2 regions of the Pseudarthrobacter sp. MM222 genome follow, and region 1 is predicted to be linked to the other one. Evidence: riboswitches for the same ligand, from Rfam matches in the RefSeq annotation. Region 1 holds a riboswitch; the other holds the start of a gene.
What was found. A riboswitch is a leader RNA that binds a small molecule or an ion and turns the genes downstream of it on or off. The one in region 1 is predicted to bind S-adenosylmethionine.

Region 1 (7,655 bases):
TGCCGCGGGTGTAGAAGCGGATGCTCTCCGGGCCATACATGTGCGTGTCGCCGAAGAGCGAGTTCTTCCAGCCGCCGAAGGAGAAGGTACCCACCGGCACCGGGATCGGCACGTTGACGCCCACCATGCCCGCCTCGACGTCGAACTCGAACTGCCGGGCCGCGCCGCCGTCGCGGGTGAAGATCGCCACGCCGTTGCCGAACTCGTTGTCGTTGACGAGCCGGACCGCGTCAGCGTAGGTATCGGCGCGGACCACCGAGAGCACGGGACCGAAGATCTCGTCGTCGTAGACCTTCATGCCCGGCTTGACGTGGTCGATCAGGCTGACGCCGATGAAGAAGCCGTTGGAGTCGAACTCCTGGTCCCGGCCGTCCACCACCACGGTGGCGCCTTCGCTGGCGGCGCCGGCGACGTACGAGGCCACCTTGTCGCGGTGCTCGGCCGTGATGAGCGGACCCATCTGCGAGGCCGGGTCGGTGCCAGGGCCGATCTTCAGCGTCGCCATCCGGGTGGTGATGGCGTCCACGAGTTCGTCGGCGATGTTGCCGACGGCGACGAGCACGCTGACCGCCATGCAGCGCTCCCCCGCGGACCCATAGGCGGCGGAGACGGCGGCGTCGGCGGCCATGTTCAGGTCCGCATCGGGCAGGACCACCATGTGGTTCTTGGCTCCGCCGAGGGCCTGCACGCGCTTGCCGTGGTCGGCGGCGCGCTTGTAGATGGACTGGGCGATCGGCGTCGAGCCGACGAAGCTGATGGCCTTGACGTCCGGGTGCTCCAGGAGCACGTCCACGGCTTCCTTGTCCCCGTGCACCACGTTGAGCACACCGGCCGGCAGGCCGGCTTCGGCAAAGACCTGGGCGATGAAGATGGCGGAGGAGGGGTCCTTTTCACTGGGCTTGAGCAGCACGGTGTTGCCGCAGGCCAGGGCGCTGCCGATCATCCACAACGGCACCATGGCCGGGAAGTTGAACGGCGTGATGCAGGCGACGACGCCGACCGGCTGGCGGACCGAGTGGACGTCGACGCCGCCGGCGACCTGCTCGGAGCGTTCGCCCTTGAGCATGTGGGACAGGCCGGTGGCGAACTCGATGTTCTCCAGGCCGCGGGTGATCTCGCCCTCGGCGTCGGAGAGGACCTTGCCGTGTTCGCTGGTCAGCAGGGCCGCCAGTTCGGGGCGGCGCTGCAGCAGCAGTTCGCGGACCTTGAAGAAGATGTTGGTGCGCTTGGCCAGGCTCGTGGCGCGCCACGCCGGCAGGGCGGCGCGGGCGGCCTGGATGGCCTCCTCGACGCGGGCGGCCGAGGCCAGGGCGACCTCTTTTTCCTGCTCGCCGGTGGCCGGATTGAAGACCGGGCCGAAGCGGTCGGCGTCGGAAATCAGGGCGCCGTTGATGAAGTGCGGAATACGTTCCATGGGGTGGGTCTCTTTCGTGTGGTGCAGGTGGTGAGCGTGCTGGGGAGGCTACTTGGCGGACTCGAGGGAGCCGTCGATGAGTTTGATGATCATCGAGCAGTCCTTGCCGGATTCGCCGGAGTCGATGAGGCGCTGGAACAGCTGCTGGACGTGCTCGCCGATCTCCAGCGGAGTGCCGGTGTCACGGGCGGCGCTGATGGCCAGTCCGATGTCCTTGTTGGCCAGCTCCGTGGTGAAGGTCGGGGCAAAGTCGTTGTTGGATGCGGCGGTCGGCACGACGCCGGCCACCGGGTACCAGGTGCGCAGGGCCCAGCTGTCGCCGGAGGACACGGAGGCGATGTCCCAGAAAACCTGCTTGTCGAGTCCGAGGCGGTCCGCCAGGACGGCACCCTCCGCGGTCGAGGCCAGGTTGATGAAGAGCATGAGGTTGTTGCAGATCTTCGCGGCCTGGCCGGTGGTGGCGCCGCCGGTCGGGATGATGTTCGCCGCCATTGGACGGATGTATTCGGTGGCCTCGGCGACGGCGCCTGCCTCGCCGCCGATCATGAAGGTCAGGGTGGCGGCCTTCGCTCCGCTCATGCCGCCGGATACCGGAGCATCGACGAAGCGGAAGCCTGCGGCAGCCGCGGCGTCGTGCAGCGCCTGGGCCGAGGCGATATCAATCGTGGAGGAGTCCACCAGGAGCGTGCGGGTGTCCGCGTGGGCCAGGACGCCGTCCTCGCCGAGGTACACGGCGCGGGCGTGCTCGCCCTTGGGCAGCATCGTGAAGACGACGTCGGCGCCCTGGACGGCCGCGGCGATGCTGCCGGCAGGCTTGACGCCGCCGGCTTCGGCAGCGGCGAGGGCCTCGGCGTTGAGGTCGAAGCCCCGGACCTCATGCCCGGCCTTCGCCAGATTCACCGACATGGACCCGCCCATGTTCCCCAGTCCGATCCAAGCGATTACTGCCATGGCATAAGCTCCTTTGCTTTGCTGCTGTTGCTTTGCGCAGTGCGCGCCATCCGGCCTCGGCGCCGGATGTTTCCGTGTCCAGCATCACATCCTGTTACAGTGCAATCAAGGCAAAAAACTACAGATGGCATGTGCATGGATGCACATGAGCCAGCGGAGGAGAATTTCGTGGACGCTAGGCGGCTTCCGAGCCCCGATGACCTGCTGATCCTTTTGACCGTCGCACGGCTGGGCCGGTTCAATGCGGTCGCGGAAACCCTGGGCACCACTCACACCACCATCTCCCGGCGCATCCTCGCCCTGGACAAGCAGCTCGGCGGGCGCACCCTGGAGCGGAGCCCGCACGGCTGGGAGCTGACAGAGCTCGGCAGCCAGGCGGTTGCCGCGGCGGAAGCCATCGAGGGGACGCTGGGGGCGCTGTCCAGCACCATCGCCCGGACCGGGGATCTGCTGGCGGGCCTGGTCCGGATCGCGACGCCCGACGGCTTCGGCGCGGCCTTCGTCGCTCCGGCGCTCGTGCGCCTGCAGCAGGACCACCCGCTGCTCAACGTGGAGATGCTCAGCGCCACCCGCAAGGCCAGCCAGAACCGCTCGGGAGTGGACCTTGAAGTGGTGGTGGGGAACCTGGACGTGACCAACGCGCAAACCATTTTCCTGAGCAACTACTTTCTGAGGCTCTACGCCAGCCCGCAGTATGCCAGGGAGCGCGGTCTGCCGCTCACGCTCGACGACGTCCGGCAGCACGGTTTTGTCTCCTACGTTGAGTCTTCGCTCCAGGTCGCGGAACTCGGCCACCGCTCGACCCAGCTCCCGGTGCCGCGCTCCAGTTTCCAGGCCACCAGCATCTTCGCCCAGCTCGAGGCCGTCCGGCGCGGCGCGGGCATCGGGCTGCTGCCGAATTTCCTGGTGGTGGGGAACCCGGACTTCCTGCCGGTCCTGCCCGACGACTTCCAGCGCCAGCTTCCCATCTGGGCGGTGGCTCGCTCGGAGTCGCTGCGCTCCGCCCCTGTGCAGGCCGTGATCGAGGCGGTCCGGATCGAGATCAGCGAACGCCAGGCAGTGCTGGCCGGCTGAGGAGCACGGACGAAATCTGCCGCCAAACACGCAAGAGCCCCTGTCCCCGCGGAGCAGGGACAGGGGCTGTTGCGGTTACTTCTTAGCGGTTACTTCTTGCCTGATATTTTTGCCCGTTATTTCTTTCCGGAGGCCAGCAGGTCCGCGGTGCCCTGGGCATCGGCGGCGTCGACGTCGTGGAGCGAGATACCGCGGGTTTCCTTGAGGAAGAACACCGCGACGGCCGTGATGGCGCAGGCGATCAGCAGGTAGACGGCCACCGGGGTGGAGGACTTGTACTGGCTCAGCAGGGCGGTGGCGATGATCGGAGCCAGCGAGCCGGCCACGATCGAGGTCACCTGGTAGCCGAGCGAGACACCGGAGTAGCGCATCCGGGTCGGGAACATCTCGGCCATCAGCGCCGGCTGCCCGGCGTACATGAGCGAGTGGAACAGCAGGCCGATGGTGATGGCGGCCAGGATGATGAGGTCGTTCTTGGTGTCCATCATCGGGAAGGCGAAGAAGCCCCACGTTGCTCCGAGGAGCGCACCGGCCATGTACACCGGCTTGCGGCCAAGGCTATCGGAGAGCTTGCCGACCAGCGGAATGGCGCAGAAGTGGATGGCGTGAGCGACCAGCAGGAGCAGCAGGATCCGGGACGTGTCGGTCTGGACGATGATCTTCAGGTAGGTGATCGAGAAGGTCACCACGAGGTAGTAGAGGATGTTTTCTGCGAAGCGCAGGCCCATGGCGGTGAAGACGCCGCGGGGGTAGCGGCGGAAGACCTCGGCGACGCCGTAGCCCTTGTTCTCAACGACAACTTCCTTGCGGGCTTCCAGGAAGATCGGGGCGTCCTGGACCTTGGTGCGGATGTAGTAGCCGACGATCACGATCACGGCGGAGAGCCAGAACGCTACGCGCCAGCCCCAGCTGAGGAAGTCGGCCGAGGACAATGTGGAGGACAGGACGAACAGCACACCGGTCGCGAGCAGGTTGCCCATCGGAACGGCGGACTGCGGCCAGGAGGACCAGAACCCGCGGGACTTGCTCGGGCTGTGCTCGGCGACCAGGAGGACGGCGCCGCCCCATTCGCCGCCGACGGCGAAGCCCTGGACGAAGCGCAGGAAGACGAGCAGGGCCGGAGCCCAGTAGCCGATCTGCTGGAACGTCGGCAGGCAGCCCATCGCGAAGGTCGCGACGCCCACCAGGATGATGCTGAGCTGGAGGAGCTGCTTGCGCCCGAACTTGTCGCCGAAGTGGCCGAAGACGATGCCGCCGATGGGGCGGGCCACGAAGCCGACAGCGTACGTCACGAAGGCGGCAATGATGCCGTCCAGCTCCGTGCCGGAATTCGGGAAAAACAGCTTGCCGAAGACGAGGGTGGCGGCGGAGGCATAGAGGAAGAACTCATACCATTCCACGACGGTGCCGGCCATGGACGCCGTCACCACCTTCTTCAGGCCGGACGATTTGACGTCGGGCTCTTCCGGGCGCCTGGCGGCTGCGTTGTGCGTACTCATTTCGACTCCTTTGGTGTCGCCGTCGACACCCTATTGACCAGTGGGAGGAGGACGCCTGTGATTTGTGACACGCGGCATCATTCTCAATGAGTATGGGCGCTCCCGGCCTCCGTCTCAACGGCCATTAGTGCAGAGCGCGTCTGCAAAAACGCACAGGCAGTGGACGTTCGGGTCAAGACGATGCCCGTTTTTAGCGGACGGATCAGCCGAAGAAGTTTTCCCGGAGCTGTCCGCTGAGCTGGCCGATCTCGGTCAGGAAGCCGTCATGACCGATCGGCGCCTGGATCACGTGCACGTCCACGGTTCCGGGCAGGGCGTCCGCGAGGGCGCGGGACTGGGCCGGGAAATAGAGCCGGTCCGAGTCCACGGCTGCCACCAGGAATTCCGCCGTCGACGGCGCCAGGGCCTCCTCGAGCGCCCCGCGGCCGCGGCTGATGTCGTGGCTCATGAGGGCCTCGGTGATGGCGATGTAGCTGTTCGCGTCGAAACGCCGGACGAGTTTGTTGCCCTGGTGGTCCAGGTAGCTTTCCACCTGGTAGCGGCCCCGGCCGGCCAGCGACCCGGCCTGCAGCGGGGCCTCTGATTCCTGGGCATTCCGGCCGAAGCGTCCGTCCAGCTCGGCCGCGGAGCGGTAGGTAATGTGCGCGATGCGCCGCGCCAGGGCAAGGCCGGCCTCGGGTCCCGGGCCGCCGTAGTAGTCCCCGCCGTTGAAGCCGGGATCCTGGCGGATCGCGAGCGTCTGGGCCTGGGCGAAAGCGATCTGTTCGGCGGTGCTGCTGGCCCCGATGGAAATCACGGCGCAGCGCCGGACCCGTTCCGGGAAGGTCACGGCCCACTCCAGGGCTCGGGCGCCGCCGAGAGATCCGCCCAGGACCGCGTACCAGCTCCGGATGCCGAGGGCATCGGCGAGCCGGGCTTCGGCAGCCGTGGTGTCGCGCAGGGTCACCAGCGGGAAGCGGGAGCCCCAGGGCTTTCCGTCCGGAGCGGGCGTGGAGGGCCCAGTGGAGCCGTAGCAGCCGCCCAGGATGTTGATCGAGACCACGAAGTACCGCTCGGTGTCCACGGGGGCGCCGGGGCCGGCGAGCTGTTCCCACCAGCCGGGCTCTTCGCTGGCGCCGCGGGTGACGTGGGTGTCGCCGGTAAGCGCATGCTCGATCAGCACCGCATTGGAGCGGTCCGCGTTGAGCGTCCCCCAGGTTTCATAGGCAAGGGTGACATCGGGCAGCCGGGATCCGGACTCGAGGTCAAGGTCACCGATCGGGACGTATTGCACCGTCCCGTCAGGAACGCCAGGACCTGCCGGCGTTGCTGGGCCGGTGGCTGGCGGGGCGGCGGTGGTGCTTAGGGGTGCACCCTTGCGGGTGACGGCAATCGTCATGTGGGACCTCACTTCGCGCTTGCCCGCCGTCGGCAGACCGGCAGGCCAGGTCTTCACCCGGGGCACCCCGCCGCAAAAGGAGGGTTGCCGGCCAGCAAGCCGGGGCTGTCGCTGGCACTCATGACCTGCCTCGAGTCTACGAAACGGAGCGCCGTTGTGGCGAAGATTGTGACGGCTATGTGACTGCAGGCCGTGGTTTCCGGTGCCCCGGCGCGCGGCCGGGGCACCGGAAACTGGCGGATCAGTCGCCCTTGGCAGCGCGGAAGCCGGCGTCGAGGTCGGCGAGGATGTCGTCGATGTGCTCGAGTCCCACGGAAAGCCGTACCAGGCCCGGATGGACGCCGGCGATGGTCTGCTGTTCCGGCGACAGCTGGCTGTGGGTGGTGGAGGCCGGGTGGATGACCAGCGAGCGCACATCGCCGATGTTCGCCACGTGGGAGTGCAGCTCGAGGGCATCGACGAAGCGCTGGCCGGCCTCCGCTCCCCCGGCGACGATGAACGAGACCACGGCGCCGGTGCCTTTGGGCCCGTACTTGCGGCCGCGCTCATACCAGGGGCTGGACGGCAGCCCCGCGTAGGCGACCGATTCGACGTCGGCCCGGGCTTCGAGCCATTCGGCGACCTTGGTGGCGTTGGCAACGTGGCGTTCCACCCGCAGGCTCAGGGTCTCAATGCCCTGGGCGATGAGGAAGGCGTTGAACGGGGAGACGGCGGAGCCCAGGTCGCGCAGCAGCTGGACGCGCGCTTTGAGGATGTAGGAGAGGTTTGCGCCGAGCGCACCGTCCTTGCCGAGGTCACGTGCGTAGACGATGCCGTTGTAGGTGGGGTCCGGGGTGTTGAATCCCGGGAACCGCTCCGGCTCCGCCCCGAAGTCGAAGTTGCCGGAGTCAACGATGACGCCCGCGATCGCGGCGCCGTGGCCGCCGAGATACTTGGTGGCGGAGTGCACCACGATGTCCGCGCCCCATTCGATCGGGCGGATCAGGTAGGGCGTGGAGAGGGTGTTGTCCACGATCAGCGGCACGCCGGCCTCGTGGGCCACGGCAGAAACTCCCTCGATGTCCAGGACGTCCTGGCGCGGGTTGGAGACTACCTCGCCGAAGAACAGTTTGGTGTTGGGCCGGACCGCATCGCGCCACTGCTCCAGGTTGTCCGGATCCTGCACGAACGTCACGGAGATGCCGAATTTCTTCAGGGTATGCGCCAGCAGGTTGTAGGTTCCGCCGTACAGGCTGGGGCTGGCCACGACGTGGTCGCCGGCCTCCGCGATGTTCAGGATCGCGAAGGTCTCCGCAGCCTGGCCGGAGCTGAGCAGCAGCGCCCCAAGGCCGCCTTCCAG
Region 2 (7,655 bases), 1.1 Mb from region 1:
GCCGCAACGGGCGCTGCGGCGGCGAAGGCCTCCTCGAACTGGTCGATGACGAGTAGATGCCGCGAGCCGTCGCCGACGCTGAGCGCAGGTAGGGATCGGGCCGGGGTGGTGATGGTGACCTCGTCGCCGCGGCCCAGGAACATCGGTGCCACCCCAGCCCGCAGTAGCGAGGACTTGCCACACCCGGATGGCCCGGAGACGACGCAGAATCCGTCGCGAGTGAGCCGCTCTGCGGTCGCCGCGATGTCGGTGTCCCGGCCGAAGAAGCGCTCCGCATCATCGATACCGAATGGGGCGAGGCCGGGATAGGGGCACAGGTCGTCCCCATCCTGCGTGGCTGGTACATCAAGGAGCCCAGGATCCTGCTGAAGAATCGCTTTCTCGAGCGTCTGAAGTTCGGATCCCGGGTCGGCGCCGAGCTCATCCGCGAGCAGCGCGCGCACGCGGCGCAGGGTCGCCAGCGCCTCCCCCTGCCGCCCCGAGCGGTACTGCGCGAGGGCCAACGCCCACCAGCGGGCTTCACGCAAGGGTTCGGCCGCGACTGCGCGCGCCGCGTCAGCCGCGACCGTGGGATGGTCACCGGTGGCGAGCCGAGCGCGGAGCAGATCGTCCTCGACGCCGTGCCGCAACTCGAGGATCCTCGCGATGTCATCGGTGGCTCCCCGCCAGCCGCGGAGTGCAGGGAAAGGGTCCGTCGGCGCGATCGCCAGGGAGCGCCGCAGTTCCGCGACAGCGCGCCCCGGCTGCCCGCCGTCCAGGTGCATCCGTCCGCGCCCGATCTGATTCTCGAACCGCGAGATGTCCAGGTCGCCGTCCTCGAGCTGAAGCCGGTATCCGTTCGCTGAAGTTTCGATACGTTCGCTGCCGACCGCCCGCCGGACCACCCCGACGGATGCCTGAAGCTGCTTGCGCCACGTGCCCGGGAGAACATCGCCCCAGATGGCGTCGGCGAGTGTGCCGGTCGAGGTGACCTCGCCGTTTCGCAGCGCGAGCACGCTGAGCACGATTTGTTCGCGCGGAGCGAGTCGAGGCGCGCCATCAACCTGAACGGCGCCGAGCACGGATACACCCATGAGGCATTGTTGAGGTGCCTGGAGAGCAGTGTCAACGGACGGAGGCTTCCCGCATACCGGATGGATACCGTTCCGGCCGGTGCGGATACCGGCGGGTGCGACGATGCCGGCATGAATACAACCCTAAAACTGTCTTCTCCTCCCCGCCGGGCGCGAACCGTCGCGGTAATCCTCGCCAGCGTTCTGATGGGAACGCTCGGCGCGTGCACCTCCGTTGACAACCTGGGCGCCGCGAATGTCTGGTCCCTCACGCGTCCCGAAGCTTCGGTCGGTGGCGTGGCTCTTTCGGTCGAAAACGGCGCCCGCTGGACAGGCGACGGATTGCAGATAAACGGCGCGGGCTACGCCACCACCTCGGCGCCTGGCCCCATCGCCACCGACTCGAGCTTCACAGTGAGCGCCTGGGTACGCCCGACGGGTCAGCCCAAGGACTACGCCGCGGTCCTCAGCCAGTCCGGGGATGTCGCTGGTGCATTTTTTCTGGGCGTCGCCGAGGGGTTCTGGTCGTTCTCGGTCAAACCGAAAGATGGCAACGGGGACAACTTCGTGACCAACCGCGACCGGGCCTCAGGAGTCGGGGTAAAACCGGACGCCTGGGTACATCTCGCGGGAGTTTACGATTCCGCTGGTGGACGGGCCCGCTTTTTTCTCAACGGCTACCCGGCCAGCGTCGAGGGTGTCGCCACGGACCCCTTGTTCGCAGCGCAAGGTTCGCTGCTATTCGGTCGCGGCCAAGCGCACGGAGAACTGGCTGACTCATTCGAAGGCACAGTTGCCGACGTGCGAACCTGGTCGCGTGCCCTCGACCCTCAGGAGGTGAAGGCCGCCGCGCTGATCGCGGCACCGGACGGGGTCACACTCGAACGGTCAGGGCAGCCGGCAGCGTTGGTCTGCCCGAATCCGCATGGTGGTGTCTGCCTGGGCCCCCTGGATGCGGGTACCTACTCGACCACGTCCTTTGAACCGACATTGTCGTACACCGTCCCGGAAGGCTGGGCCAACGGTGAGGATTTGCCGGGCAATGTACTGCTAAGCCGGATCGACGATCCAGAGGAGGGCATCTGGGGCGGGAGCTACATCGGCGTTTACCAGAATGTCAGTGCTCCGGCGTCCTGCGGCGAAGAAGCGCAGCCGGGGGTCGGCACGAGCGCCGCGGAACTCGCTGCGTGGTACCGCACGGTGCCGGGCCTCGAGATCGTGGACGACGCTCCCGTATCGGTGGGCGGTTTGTCCGGTATCGCGCTCGACTTCCGGGTGAGTGAAGGGTGGAGGAGCCCTTGCCCGCTCGACGGCGTCATCCACGCGATTCCCGTCATCATCGGCGGCGGCGTTTCTGAGCTGCATCACGTGATCGGCGCCCCGCTGGAAATGCGCCTCTTCCTCCTCGACTGGAAGGAAGGAAACGTCGCGATCGAGGTCACTGCCGTGCTCGGGCAGCACAGCCTGCTTGACTACCACGGCGGGGCCGGAGCCGGCGCAGTCGTCGACTCCTTCAAATTCCGGTCGTGACGGGACGGACGCTGATCCTACGGAGCGTGTGGGAGGGTGGGCTGCCGGTGCTTGCTTGCCTGCGTCGACGTCCACCCCCGCTGGTGAAGCCGTTCGAAGCCGTCCAAAGGAGCAGGTCGAGCGCGAATTCAAACTCAAACTGGTCGTCACAGCCGGTCCCGACTACCGAGCCTTCATCGCGGCGGGCGGCCGGGGCTATCTGCAGGATATTCGGATAGCGTCTCGCCATTGCCCGGCCCAGGAGCCGCACCGTGAGCGTCGCAAACTAGCGACGGCGCGGATCCCGTTACCCGGCGGGGCCCGCCAGTGCGGCGTATGCCTTGGCCTGGTCGCGTACCTCGTGGATGTAAGTATCAGACTGGTTGTAGGAGTAGACGGCGTCTGTCCAGCCCGCTGCTGTGGTGAGGTCACGGCCTTGGGCGCACAGGTACGAGGCGGCACTTAGCGCGGCGTCATCGATGTTGAAGGGGTCGGCTTCGCCGTCGTGGTTCCCGTCCCTACCTGCGTACCGCCAGGTGGAGGGAATGAACTGCATTGGCCCGACGGCGCGGTCCCAGTGGGCGTCGCCGTCGAGGGCGCCGTCGTCCGTGTCCGCGATGGCGGCGAAACCGTCGCCGTCGAGGCTGGGGCCGATAATCGGCCCGCTCGCCTGCCCTGCGCTCGTCAGGTGTCCGCCGCCGTAGGTTCCGTGGGCGGATTCGATGAAGCCGATGGCCGCCACCGTGTTCCAGCCGATGCCGCAGGCCGGAGTGGAATCGCTGGCCGCACCGGCGGCAGCCACGTAGGCCCGCAGCGCGCGGGCGGGTATGCCGGTCTGCGCCGCCGCGCGGAGGAGCCACTGGGCGTCCGCACTCCGCGTTACGTTCACGGCGGGGGTGCTGCCTGCTGACAGCACTTCGAATTTCGCCTCCGCGCGGGGCGGCGGGGGCAGGGCCCCGCGCGCCTGCGCACCGGACAGCGGGAGCGCCCAGAACAAGAATCCGGTGACAACGCAGAACACGAACACGCTGAACACTGCAAGGCGCTTCAGGCGGAGCACGGACTACCCAGGCACTCCGTGGACGCCGGGGGCCGGGCGCCGTCGTGATCGCTTGCCACTGAGTGACTCTCATTCCTGTGCTTTTTTGAACCGGTTGCCAACGTACATTATGGCCGCGCGCAGAAGTGCCGGTCACTTTCCGGGCCGCGGCTTGGGTGCTCGATTGTTGCAGAACGTGTCGCGATTGTTGGGAAATCGAAGATTCTGCAACAAAGTGGATGTTGTCCCGGTCTGAAACGTTCGGGGCGAACGAAAAACTGCCACAGAACGAATTAACACCATCCAGATCGGCTGAGAGACCTGGCTCGATGACGCCGTAGCAACCACCCTTCGGGCACGGTGCTAATGCCAGGACCGATGGCGATTGCCGAGATCCCAAGTTCCACCGAGCAAAGCGAGAGTTGAGCCGGGCACACTTGCAGGGTCTTGGAGTCCCTCGGTCACGACCGAGAGGATCCACGATGGATACCAACGAATACCGCAAGGCCCATTTGCGAGCGAAGACCAAACGCCGCCCGTTGACCCTGCTGGCCCTCATGGGTGCAGCCGCCCTGGCCCTGAGCGCCTGCGGCGGCGGCGCCAGCGGAACGTCGGCCGCGCAGGCCCAGGACAGCACTCCGGTGCAGGGCGGGACCTTCGTCTTCGCGGAAGTCACGCCGATCAACAACTTCCAGACCCAGGCGGCACGCTTCTACGAGAAGGCCAACGTCCTGAACAGCGTGCTCGACCGGCTGACGTATTTCGACGCCGAGAAGGGTGAACTTGTTCCGTGGATCGCCAGCAAATTCACGGCGAGCGAGGATCAGACCAAGTTCACCTTCACGATCCGCCCCGGCGTGACGTTCAGCGATGGAACGCCCCTTGACGCCGCAGCGGTCCAGGCGAACTTTGACGCGTTGGGAAAGGGCATCGAGAGTGCCAAGATCCAGCCGAACGTCGACTTCTCCGCCTACAAGTCCTCCCAGGTCATCGGCAGCGACCAGGTGGAAGTGACGCTGTCCACCCCCGACGCCAACTTCCTGCGGGCCACCTCCTCCGTCACGGCCGGACTCGTCTCACCGAAGACCCTCGCCCTGGACAACGCCGGCCAGTCAGCCATCGCGAAGATATCTGGCTCTGGTCCCTTCGCCTTCGAATCAGAGAAGGCAGATGAGGAAATCGTCCTGGCCAAGCGTGCAGACTACGCCTGGGCCCCGGAAGGAGCCCCGAACCAGGGGGCCGCCTACCTGGACAGGGTCGTTGTGAAGTACCTGCCGGAGGTGGCACACCGCGCCGGTGCCGTGCAGACCGGCCAGGTTGACCTGGTCCGCGGCCTGCAGCCTGCCGATGAAACCACCCTTGCCGGCAGCGGCAACCAGGTCCTTCCGGCCAAGGGCATCGACCTGACGTCAAACATGGCGGCGGTACGCATCGGCAGCGGCAAGCTCGCCGACGCGAAGGTCCGCCAGGCACTGCAGTCCGGAATCGACCGGCAGACGATTAAGGACACCGTCCTCTCCGACAGCTACGAACTCGCCGGCTCCATCCTCAACCGTGAGGCACCGGACTTCGTTGACCTCTCCGCGGAACTGGCCTACAACCCGGAGAAGTCCAAGACCCTGCTCGAGGAGGCTGGGTGGGCGGTTGGCGCCGACGGCATCCGCGCCAAGGACGGCCAGAAGCTCGAAGTCACGGTCACCTCCTCAAACAACTCCGTCGTCATCAAGCCGGCCTTCGAACTTATCGAGCAGCAGTGGCGCGAGATCGGCGTGAAGTTGGTCAACCGCGCCGCAGACAACACTTTCCTGGCGACCGCCATGAAAGATGCGAACGTGGAGTTCTTCGGAACCCGGCAGTTCGTGTACGGCGGCCTTGGCCCGGTCTTCGGCCCGGTGACGAACACGCAGACACTGAATGCCGACCAGCAGCTCAATGCGCTCTTCGCCAGTGAACGCGGCGCGACCAACGGTGCCAAGCACAAGGAGCTCGTCGCCGCGGAACAGCGGGCACTGGTTGCCGACCAGGCGCTGGCCCTCGTTCTCTGGGACGAGGTCCAGGTTTACGGCGCCAACTCCACGGCGCATGTGGAATTCACCTCCGGCACGGCCCCGATCTTCCAGGGTGCCTGGAAGACCAGCAAGTAGCTGATCATGGGCCTTTACTTTGCACGCCGCCTCGGGCAGGCACTGGTTGTCATCTGGCTGGCGTACACCCTCGTGTTCCTGGCAGTGCAGCTGCTGCCCAGCGACCCGGTCACAATCTTCCTCTCGGCGGACGCGGCGGCCGACCAGGCAACGATCGACGCCATCAAGGCCCAATACGGCTACGACCAGCCCCTGCTGGTGCAGTACATCAGCCAGCTGGGGCAGCTGCTCCGGGGCGACGTGGGATATTCCCTGGCCTCGGGGCAGTCCGTGGCGGCGCGCATCGGAGGAGTCGCCGGATCCACCCTGGCGCTGGCGTCCAGCGCATTCGTGGTGGCCGTCGTCCTTGCCGTCGCCCTCGTGGCCTCGGCAACGCTGAGCCGTTCCACCCTGCTGCAGCGATTCATCACCAACCTGCCGCCGTTGTTCGCGGCGGTCCCGGTGTTCTGGCTCGGGCTGGTGCTGCTGCAGCTTCTGTCGATCCAGCTCGGCGTGATGTCCTTGTTCCCGGACGGGTCCTTTGCCTCATTGGCGGTGCCCGTCCTGGTCCTGGCCCTTCACGTTTCCGCCCCGATCGCGCAGGTGCTGCTCAAGAGCATCACGCACGTTTACGAGCAGCCGTTCATCGACGTCCTGCGCGCCAAAGGCGCCTCGCCCGCGTGGATCTTCTGCCGCCATGCGCTGAAGAACGCGGCGGGGCCCGCCATGACAATCGCCGGCATCACCGTAGGAACCCTGCTGGCCGGTTCCGTCATCACCGAGACGGTCTTCGCCCGGTCCGGCCTCGGGTCGGTGGTACTCCAGGCCGTCACGGTCCAGGATGTGCCCCTCGTCCAGGGTCTGGTGCTGCTGACGGCGACGGCGTTCGTCGCGGTGAACCTGATCGTCGACCTGCTGTATCCGCTGCTGGATCCCCGCGTCCTGAAGAGCAGCGCCCAGGGCTCGCCACGAGCACTGACCGCCTAAGCCCGAACGGAGAATTTTGTGAGCGTCGAGCTACTGGGAACAGATCCCGGAAATGAGGCGGCCTTGCCGCAGACCGACGGCGTCGGGACCGTGCCGGCCAAACGCCGGGGAACCGTGCTGCGCTCGGTTAGCCTGTGGCTGACCGTCCTGCCGTTGCTGATTCTGCTGGGCTGGGCCGTTCTGCCGGGCCTGTTCACCGGCTTCGACCCCATCAGCGGCATTCCAAAGGAGAAATTCCAGGCTCCCGGCCTGGACCACTGGTTCGGCACCGACCACCTCGGCCGGGACATCTACGCGCGGGTGGTGTACGGCACCTCACAGACCCTGCTCACCGCCGGGCTCGCCGTCCTGATCGGCTTCGTCGTCGGAACGGCCCTGGGACTGCTGGCCGCCACGGCCGGCCGGGCCGCCGATGCCACCACCATGCGCCTGGTTGACGTGCTGCTGGCCGTGCCGGGCTTCCTGATCTCACTGATCATCGTGACAGCCTTTGCGCCGGGGCCCGTATCCCTGGGCGTCGGCGTCGGCATCGCCTCGATCGCCGCGTTCGCCCGCGTGGTGCGCTCCGAGGTCCTGCGCGTGCGCAACCTGGACTACGTCGAGGCCGCGTTCCTTAACGGCGGTTCCTACTGGTCCGTCATCTGGAAGCACATCCTGCCGAACTCCTGCGGCCCGGTCCTGGCACTCCTGGCGGTGGACCTTGGCGCGGCCATCCTCGCAATTTCCGGCCTCGGCTTCCTCGGCTTCGGAGCCCCGCCCCCGACGCCGGAATGGGGGCTGCTGATCTCAGAAGGCCGGCAGTACCTCGCCCGCGCGTGGTGGATGACCAGCCTGCCGGGCCTCGTCATCGTGATCACGGTGATGCTGCTGGCCGGTCTCGGACGCCAACTTCTCAAGTTCTTCCGGTTCTAGTCAGGAGCCCTCAATGACCACCACCCCAGTGAA

Region 2: it holds a riboswitch for S-adenosylmethionine, as region 1 does, so the genes downstream of both, OM977_RS01365 (ABC transporter substrate-binding protein) here and metX (homoserine O-acetyltransferase MetX) in region 1, are expected to answer to the same signal.

The regions. Positions count from the first base shown of each region.
Region 1 covers NZ_OX352321.1:1,376,850-1,384,504, reverse strand. Annotated here, with positions in the region: gene OM977_RS06220 (CoA-acylating methylmalonate-semialdehyde dehydrogenase) at 1-1,414, opposite strand, end outside; gene mmsB (3-hydroxyisobutyrate dehydrogenase) at 1,463-2,365, opposite strand; gene OM977_RS06210 (LysR family transcriptional regulator) at 2,501-3,439, shown strand; gene OM977_RS06205 (MFS transporter) at 3,556-4,938, opposite strand; gene metX (homoserine O-acetyltransferase MetX) at 5,141-6,316, opposite strand; SAM riboswitch class IV at 6,327-6,442, opposite strand; gene OM977_RS06195 (bifunctional o-acetylhomoserine/o-acetylserine sulfhydrylase) at 6,558-7,655, opposite strand, start outside.
Region 2 covers NZ_OX352321.1:273,459-281,113, reverse strand. Annotated here, with positions in the region: gene OM977_RS01385 (nSTAND1 domain-containing NTPase) at 1-1,073, opposite strand, end outside; gene OM977_RS01380 (LamG domain-containing protein) at 1,185-2,582, shown strand; gene OM977_RS01370 (lytic transglycosylase domain-containing protein) at 2,869-3,621, opposite strand; SAM riboswitch class I at 3,897-3,985, shown strand; gene OM977_RS01365 (ABC transporter substrate-binding protein) at 4,083-5,744, shown strand; gene OM977_RS01360 (ABC transporter permease) at 5,751-6,710, shown strand; gene OM977_RS01355 (ABC transporter permease) at 6,825-7,622, shown strand; gene OM977_RS01350 (dipeptide ABC transporter ATP-binding protein) at 7,636-7,655, shown strand, end outside.